Regions from separate parts of the Herbaspirillum lusitanum genome, predicted to be linked through region 1. Evidence: predicted binding sites of a transcription regulator. Region 1 holds the regulator's gene; the other holds the start of a gene.
The links. Region 1 encodes HrcA, which represses chaperone genes, less so after heat shock. Its sites were predicted from a motif close to TTAGCACTCNNNNNNNNNGAGTGCTAA; they were not measured.

Region 2: a site for HrcA is predicted at 2,281-2,307, ahead of rpoH (RNA polymerase sigma factor RpoH). Genes of this name have one in related genera too.

The regions. Positions count from the first base shown of each region.
Region 1 is NZ_QXFG01000005.1:196,150-200,361, reverse strand. Features, by position in the region: gene DXT88_RS05115 (NAD kinase) at 1-670, opposite strand, end outside; gene DXT88_RS05110 (HAD family hydrolase) at 945-1,634, shown strand; gene hrcA (heat-inducible transcriptional repressor HrcA) at 1,687-2,724, shown strand; gene fur (ferric iron uptake transcriptional regulator) at 2,890-3,315, opposite strand; gene DXT88_RS05095 (outer membrane protein assembly factor BamE) at 3,396-3,908, shown strand; gene dapB (4-hydroxy-tetrahydrodipicolinate reductase) at 3,958-4,212, shown strand, end outside.
Region 2 is NZ_QXFG01000005.1:35,506-39,717, reverse strand. Features, by position in the region: gene ftsY (signal recognition particle-docking protein FtsY) at 1-415, shown strand, start outside; gene DXT88_RS04305 (cell division ATP-binding protein FtsE) at 460-1,152, shown strand; gene ftsX (permease-like cell division protein FtsX) at 1,149-2,072, shown strand; gene rpoH (RNA polymerase sigma factor RpoH) at 2,388-3,278, shown strand; gene DXT88_RS04290 (SCO family protein) at 3,356-3,952, opposite strand; gene cyoE (heme o synthase) at 3,952-4,212, opposite strand, start outside.

The DNA.
Region 1 (4,212 bases):
AGGCATGCGGCGCAATCGGCACCAGCACGATGCCGTGCAGGCTCGGATGCAAAAGCGGGCCGCCGGCCGACAAGGCATAGGCGGTCGAGCCGGTCGGGGTGGCCACGATCAGACCATCGGAGCGCTGGTTGTACATGAAGCGGCCATCCACTTCCACGGTCAGTTCGACCATGCCGGAAGACGCGCCGCGCGCGACCACCACGTCATTGAAAGCGAGCGCGTTGAAAATCTGTTCGCCATCGCGAAATACCGTGGCTTCCAGCAGCGAGCGCGTTTCGACGTCGACCTTGCCGTCCAGCATGTCGGCCAATACCGGTATCATGCGGTCTAGCGAAATATCCGTCATGAAGCCCAACCGCCCCTGATTGATCCCGATCAGCGGCACGTTGAACGGCGCCAGTTGCCGTGCGATGCCGAGCATGGTGCCGTCGCCGCCGACCACGATGGCGGCATCGGCGAACTGGCCGATCTGTTCCGGCGACATGGCGTCATAGCCTTCCAGCGCGATGTTCTGCGCGGTCTCGGCTTCGAACACGATGGTATGGCCGTGCGCTTCCAGGAAGGCGGCGATATCGGAAAGGGATTGCGCGATGCCGGCGGCATGATATTTGCCGACGATTGCAATGGTTTTGGGCGTTGCCGCCTGCACGGGTAATTTGATGGGCCACATGCTGCGGATTAAAGCATAATTCGGGGCCTGTTAACAATGAATTTGCGAGTGCGAACGCGGGGCAGGTGTTGACTGCCTAGGCGCAGCGACGCGGCGTAGCGGTGCTACGGCAAGGAGCTGCAACAACGGCAGGCGACGCCTGCAGCCGTTCCCGAAGGGTTTCAGCCAGGCAGTGCGCTGGCCGCGTTGCATGGCTTGCCAGCACACTGCCTGGCTGAAACGCACCTCGCAAATTCATTGTTAACAGGCCCCCAGACTATTCCGAACCGATTTCATGAACAAAACCAACATCCAGGCAGTCCTGTTCGACCTCGACGATACGCTGTGGGCGATCGAGCCGGTGCTGCATCTTGCCGAAACCCGGCTGTACGAATGGCTGACGCAACATGCGCCCGGCGTGGTGCAACGCGAAAGCATCCTCAGCCTGCGCGCACGCCGGCAGGTGCTGGCGCAGACCAACCCGGCCTACAAGATCAACCTGTGGGCGCTGCGCCATGCGGCGCTGACCACGGTGCTGGCCGAGCATGGCGAAGACCCCGCGCTGGCGGATCCTGCCATGGAGATTTTCACCACCGGCCGCAATGCCGTCACGCCCTTCGACGACGTCGTCCCCGGCCTGCAGCAGTTGAAGCTGCGCCTGAAGCTGGGCACGGTGTCGAACGGTTTCGCCGATCTGGCGCGCATCGGCCTGGCCGAACATTTTGAAATCTCCATCGCCGCGCATCAGTTCGGCACCGCCAAACCCGACCCGGCCATCTTCCACGCCGCCTGCACTGCGCTCGGCGTCGCGCCGGAACACACTGTCTATGTCGGCGACGACCTGGCGCTGGATGTGCTGGGGGCGCAGCAAGCCGGCTTGCGCGCAGTCTGGATGAACCGCTTCCAGCGCGAGTTGCCGGCGCATGTGCGTCCCGATGCGGTATGCACCGATCTCAACGAACTGGCGTACTGGCTGGCGGCGTAATATATATGGCAGGATATTGGCACGCCTGCTTCCTGCTCGTTAGAATGAAGACATGCAACTAGATAATCGCGCTCAAACCCTGCTCAAGGCCCTGGTCGAACGGTACATCGCCGACGGCCAGCCGGTCGGCTCGCGCGCGCTCTCCAAGATTTCGGGACTGGAACTGTCGCCGGCGACCATCCGCAACGTCATGGCTGATCTCGAAGAAATGGGCTTCGTCGCCAGTCCGCACACTTCCGCCGGGCGCATTCCGACGCCGCGCGGTTACCGCGTGTTCGTCGACACGCTGCTGACGATCGAATCGATGGATGCGATTGACGAGGCCACGCTGGAAACCAAACTGCAATCACGCTCGCAGATCAACTCGCCGCAAAAAATCATTTCCAATGCGGCGCAAGTGCTGTCGTCGCTGTCGCAATTTGCCGGCGTGGTGATGACGCCCAAGCGCGAGTCGATCTTCAAGCAGATCGAATTCCTGCGCCTGTCCGAAAAACGCATCCTGCTGGTCATCGTCGGCCCCGGCGGCGATGTGCAAAACCGCCTGCTGCTGACCGAGGTCGACTACACGCCTTCGCAATTGGTGCAGGCCGCCAATTACATCAACCAGCACTATGGCGGCCTCGGCTTCGACGAGGTGCGCCTGCGCCTGCAGAACGAACTGCGCCAGTTGCGCGACGACATGACCAGCCTGATGCAGGCGGCGGTCGAAGCCGGCAGCGATGCGATGGCCGACGAATCGGACAACGTCGTTATTTCCGGCGAGCGCAATCTGCTCAGCGTCTCGGACCTGTCGTCGAACATGACCTCGCTGCGCAAGCTGTTCGACATGTTCGAGCAAAAGACCAGCCTGATGCAGTTGCTGGATGTGTCGAGCAAGGCCACCGGCGTGCAGATCTTCATCGGCGGCGAATCGCAGCTGGTGCCGATGGACGACATGAGCATCGTCACCGCGCCGTATGAAGTCAACGGCAAGATCGTCGGCACGCTGGGCGTGATCGGTCCCACCCGCATGGCTTACGAGCGCGTGATTCCCATCGTCGACATCACCGCCAAATTGCTGTCGAGCGCACTCAGCGGCAACAACAACTGAGTCCGGCTGAACAGGATTGAGGACTGCAGCGAACTGTTGCACACCGCTTACCCTTCTTTACACCCCTGGCCGCCATCATCGAAGCGGCAATAAAAAAACCATCCGGCGATGGCGGGATGGTTCTTTGCAAACTGCGTCCGGATTGAATCCGGCCGGCATGGATGCCTATTTCTTGGTCTTGCGGCAATCCTTGCAATGGCCGTACAAGGCCAGCGCATGATCGGCAATCTCGAAACCGTGCTCCTGGGCAATCTTGAGCTGGCGCTTCTCGATTTCGGCGTCGAAGAATTCCTCGACCTTGCCGCAATCCAGGCAAACCAGATGGTCATGGTGCGAGCCTTCGTTGAGTTCGAATACGGCCTTGCCGGTTTCAAAGTGATTGCGCTGCAGCAGGCCGGCTTGCTCGAACTGCGTGAGCACGCGGTAGACCGTGGCCAGACCGACGTCCAGATTGTCCGCCAGCAGCATTTTGTAGACATCTTCCGCGCTGAGGTGACGCACCTCGGTGTTTTGGAAGATTTCCAGGATTTTTAGACGCGGCAAAGTAGCCTTGAGGCCGCTGGCTTTCAGTTCGGATGGATTATTAGGCATGTTTCAGTAAAAATCAGGTTATCTGCTTTATCATATAGCGTTTTAGCACAATTGCTCAACCAATTGAAATCTTTATGCGAATGTTGCCTTCCTACCGTACTACCGCTCTGGCGCTGATCGCGCTGAGCACCCTGCTGTCCGGCTGTGCATCCAAAAAACCGGCGGAAGGCGCAGCTGCGCCCGACGCGACCGGCGTGCAGGTTTCGAAGAAGAGCAGCCTGTTCGGCTTCCTCAAGCCTTATCGCATCGATATCCAGCAGGGCAATTTCGTCTCCAAGGAGATGGTGGCGCAACTGAAGCCGGGCATGACCCGCGACCAGGTGCGTTTCGTGCTCGGCACGCCGCTGCTGGCCGACGTGTTCCATTCGGATCGCTGGGATTATGAATTCCGCCTGGCCAAGGGCAACGGTGAACTGATGAGCAGCCGCGTGTCGGTGTTCTTCAAGGACAACCTGATGGAACGCTACGAAGGCGGCAACGACTTGCCGACCGAACAGGAATATCTGTCCCTGATCGCCGGTTCCAAGAAGGGCGCCATGCCGGAACTGTCGGATACGCCGACGACCACGGCTCCGCCGTCCTCCTCCAAGTAAGCTGGCCAGTACAGCAATACCCGCAACCACAAGTACAAGTACAAGCACTATGAGCGCATTGAAAATCGCCGTCGCCGGCGCATCCGGCCGCATGGGCCGCATGCTGATCGAAGCCATCCGGAACGCCGACGACATGGTGCTGGCCGGCGCCCTGGACGTGCCGGGTTCGCCCAGCATCGGCACCGACGCGGCCTCCTTCCTCGGTAAACCAGCCAACGTCGCGATCGAATCGGACTTGGCCAAAGGCCTCGCCAACGCCGACTTCCTGATCGACTTCACGCGTCCGGAAGGCACGCTCAGGCAC
Region 2 (4,212 bases), 160 kb from region 1:
GGGTGATCCGGCGGCGGTGGCCTACGACGCCGTGCATTCGGCTACGGCGCGCAGCACCAACGTCGTCATGGTCGACACCGCCGGCCGCCTGCCGACCCAGTTGCACCTGATGGACGAGCTCAAGAAGATCAAGCGCGTCATCGGCAAGGCCATGGATACGGCGCCGCATGAAGTACTGCTGGTCATCGACGGCAATACCGGCCAGAATGCGCTGGCGCAGGTCAAGGCATTCGACGACGCGCTCGGCCTGACCGGCCTGGTCGTGACCAAGCTGGACGGCACCGCCAAGGGCGGCATCCTGGCGGCCATCGCCAGGACGCGCCCGGTGCCGCTGTATTTCATCGGGGTGGGCGAGTCGATCGACGACCTGCAGGCATTCGACGCTGAAGAATTCGTAGACGCCTTGCTAAGCTAAGCAAAATTGAACCACGCCCAGGAAAAACAAATCCACCACCGCCGATGATCGAATTCGCCAAGGTCTCCAAACAATATTCGCGCGACGTCTTTGCGTTGCGCGACATCACGCTTTCGGTTCAGAAGGGCGAGCTGCTGTTCCTGGCCGGCCCGTCCGGCGCCGGCAAGTCGACCCTGCTCAAGATGATCGCCGCGATGGAACGCCCCAGCGCCGGCACGCTCAGCGTCAACGGCCAGAGCATCAACACCATCAAGCCTTCGGGCATGCCCTACCTGCGCCGCAACCTCGGCCTGATTTTCCAGCAACAACGCCTGCTGCAGGATCGCAACATCCTGGCCAACGTGATGCTGCCGCTGATCGTTACCGGCGCGTCGCGTTCGGACGCTGAAAAGCGCGCCCGCGCGGCGCTGGACAAGGTCGACCTGCTCGACAAGGCGACTTCCGGCCCGCAGGAACTGTCCGGCGGCGAACAGCAGCGCGTGGCGATCGCGCGCGCCATCGTCAACCGCCCGCAGATCATCCTGGCCGACGAGCCGACCGCCAACCTCGACCGCGACAACGCCAACAAGGTGCTGGCTGCGCTCAAGTCCTTCCACGGCGTCGGCGTGACCTGCCTGATCTCGACCCATGACGAGCAATACCTGACCGGCGCGGATCGCATCATTTATCTCGACCGCGGCCGCATCGTCGACGGCTGGCACAACGGCGTCAGCAATCCGGTGGAGATTTCGCAATGAACTGGCTGCGCCAACATTTCTTCGCCTTCGCCGACGCCTTCCACCATCTGCTGCGCTCGCCCGGCAACTTCATCCTCAACGTGCTGGTGGTGTCGATCGCGCTGGCACTGCCGTTCGCCGGCCTGACCGTGCTTGAAAACGTGCGTCCGGTCTCGGAACAACTCGCGGTCGAGCCCGAGATCAGCATCTTCCTGAAAATGGACGTCTCGCGCGACAAGGCCATCGCGCTGGCCGGCAACATCCGCGCCGTGCTGGCCGACAATGGCAGCGCCGCACGCGTCAGTTTTACCCCGCGCGAAAAGGCCTTTGACACGCTCAAGAGCAAGACCGGCCTCAACGACGTGCTGGCGACGCTGGGCGCCAATCCCTTGCCTGACAGCTATGTGCTTAAGATGTCCGGCTTCCAGGACGCCATGGACGCCACCCGCGTCGACGACATCGCGCAAAAGCTCAAGGCCATGCCAGGCGTCGACACGGTGCAGATCGATTCGGCCTGGGTCAAGCGGCTGGCTGCGCTGCTGCGCATCTTGCGGCTGGTGCTGCTGTTCCTGGGCATCACGCTGGGTGCGGTGGTGGTGGCCGTGGTGTTCAACACCATTCGCCTGCAGGTCATGACGCAATACGAGGAAATCGAAGTCTCGCGCCTGCTGGGTGCCACCAACGCCTTCATTCACCGGCCGTTTTATTACACCGGCGCCCTGCTCGGCGTGTGCGCGGGCGGAGTGGCGCTGGGCCTGGTGGTGCTGGCGCTGCAGCCGCTAAACCTGGCGATCACCGACTTCGCCCGCCTGTATGCCTCCGAATTCCGCCTGGCGCCACCCAGCCTCTCGGCCATCGGTTTCCTGCTCGGCGTCAGCGCCCTGCTCGGCCTGATCGGCGCCATGCTGTCGGTCAAACGGCACTTGTCGCGGCTGGCCTGAGCCCTCGTCCAATCTCCTCTTGAAATGGCAACAGCTCCTTTGATGGAGTTGTTGCCATTTTTCAATGTTGCTCTGCAAAATTTGTTACAGCTTTATGCTTGAAACAAGCAACTTTGGCCCCCAGATTTCCTCTAATTCTTGCGATGAAATGCCAATTGGCAAAAAAACAGCCATAGAAATTAGCTATTTCTTTCTTCCAGATTCGTTATTAGCACTCTCAATTGAGGAGTGCTAGAATAGTTGATAGAAATAGTGCGGCTTTAAGGCAACTGCCAAATTTACGCATCGCTTCCTCACAGGAACCAAGGAGAATCAATGAAATCAGCTACTGCACTCATGCCCGTCGAGACCAATGCGCTTGCGCTCGGCTTCTCCGGCAGCCTGGGCAACATTGACGCCTACATTTCGGCCGTCAATCGCCTGCCGATGCTGACGCAAGCTGAAGAAGTGTCGCTGGCCCGCGCCCTGCGCGAAAAGAATGACCTTGGCGCCGCTCAAAAGCTGGTGCTTTCCCATCTGCGCCTGGTGGTGTCGATCGCCCGTGGCTATCTCGGCTACGGCCTGCCGCACGCCGACCTGATCCAGGAAGGCAATATCGGCCTGATGAAGGCGGTCAAGCGCTTCGACCCCGATCAAAACGTTCGTCTCGTTTCCTACGCGATGCACTGGATCAAGGCCGAAATGCACGAGTACATCCTGAAGAACTGGCGTCTGGTCAAGGTCGCGACGACCAAGGCCCAACGCAAGCTGTTCTTCAACCTGCGCAGCCACAAGACGGGCCTCGACGCCATGACGCCGGCGCAAGTCGACGCATTGGCCAAGACGCTGGATGTCAAGCGCGAAGAAGTCATTGAAATGGAAACCCGCTTGTCCGGTCGCGATGTTGCGCTGGAAGCGCCGACCGACGATGACGACGACAAGTTCGCTCCGATCGCTTACCTGTCTTCGGACAACAACGAACCGACCCGCGTGATGGAAGCCAAGCAATACGACCGGCTGCAATCGGAAGGCCTGGAAGCCGCGCTGAGCAAGCTCGACGACCGCTCACGCCGCATCGTGGAAGCACGCTGGCTGGCCAATGACGACGGTAGCGGTGCTACCTTGCACGAACTGGCTGACGAGTTCGGCGTGTCCGCCGAGCGTATCCGTCAGATCGAAGCGGTGGCGTTGAAGAAGATGAAGGGTTCGCTGCAGGCTTTTGCCTGATACTGATCAGCAGGCAAACCCGCAGCAATGAAAAAGGCGCTCGATTGAGCGCCTTTTCTTTTGTCCGCAAAGTCCGTTCAGGACAGCAGCAATTTCAGGTCATGCACGATGGGCTCGGCACCCTGGCCGTGCCGCACGAACAGGCGGATATGTCCCTGCGGATCGAACACGTAGCTGCCGGCGGTGTGGTCCATCGTGTAGCTGCCCGCCGTCTTGCCCGGCACCTTCTGGTAGAACACCTTGAATTCCTTGGCCACCTTGGCGGTAGCGGCCTCGTCGCCGTACAGGCCGAGGAAGCGCTTGTCGAAGGCCGGTACATACTGCGACAGGATCTGCGGCGTATCGCGCGCCGGATCGACAGTCACGAACAGCACCTGCACCTTGTCGGCTTGCGGGCCGAGTTCCTTCATCACGTTCGCCATCTCGGCCATGGTGGTCGGGCAGACGTCCGGGCATTGCGTATAGCCGAAGAACATGACCACCGCCTTGCCCTTGAAATCGGCCAGCGTACGCGGCTTGCCGTTGTGGTCGGTGAGCGCGAAGTCCTTGGCGTATTCCAGGCCGGTGACGTCGGTGTTGACGAATTTTTCGGCAGCGCTTTGCTGGCAACCAGCCAGCGACAGCATGCCGAGGGCCAGCAGCGCGGCCGGCAGGAAAGACAGCAAACGTTTCATCAGAAAGTCCTGAACAGCAGGTAATGGTCGACCAGCAGCGCGGCGAACAGGATCGACAGGTAGATGATCGAGAATGTGAAAGCCTTGCGCGCGATCAGATCGGTGTAGTGGCGGTAGATCTGCCAGGCGTAATGGAAGAAAATCAATCCCAGCACAATCGCCGTACCCAGGTAGATCAAGCCGCTCATGCCGACCGCGAACGGCAGCATGGTGGTGGCGATCAGCGCGATGGTATAGAGCAGGATATGGAATTGCGTCAG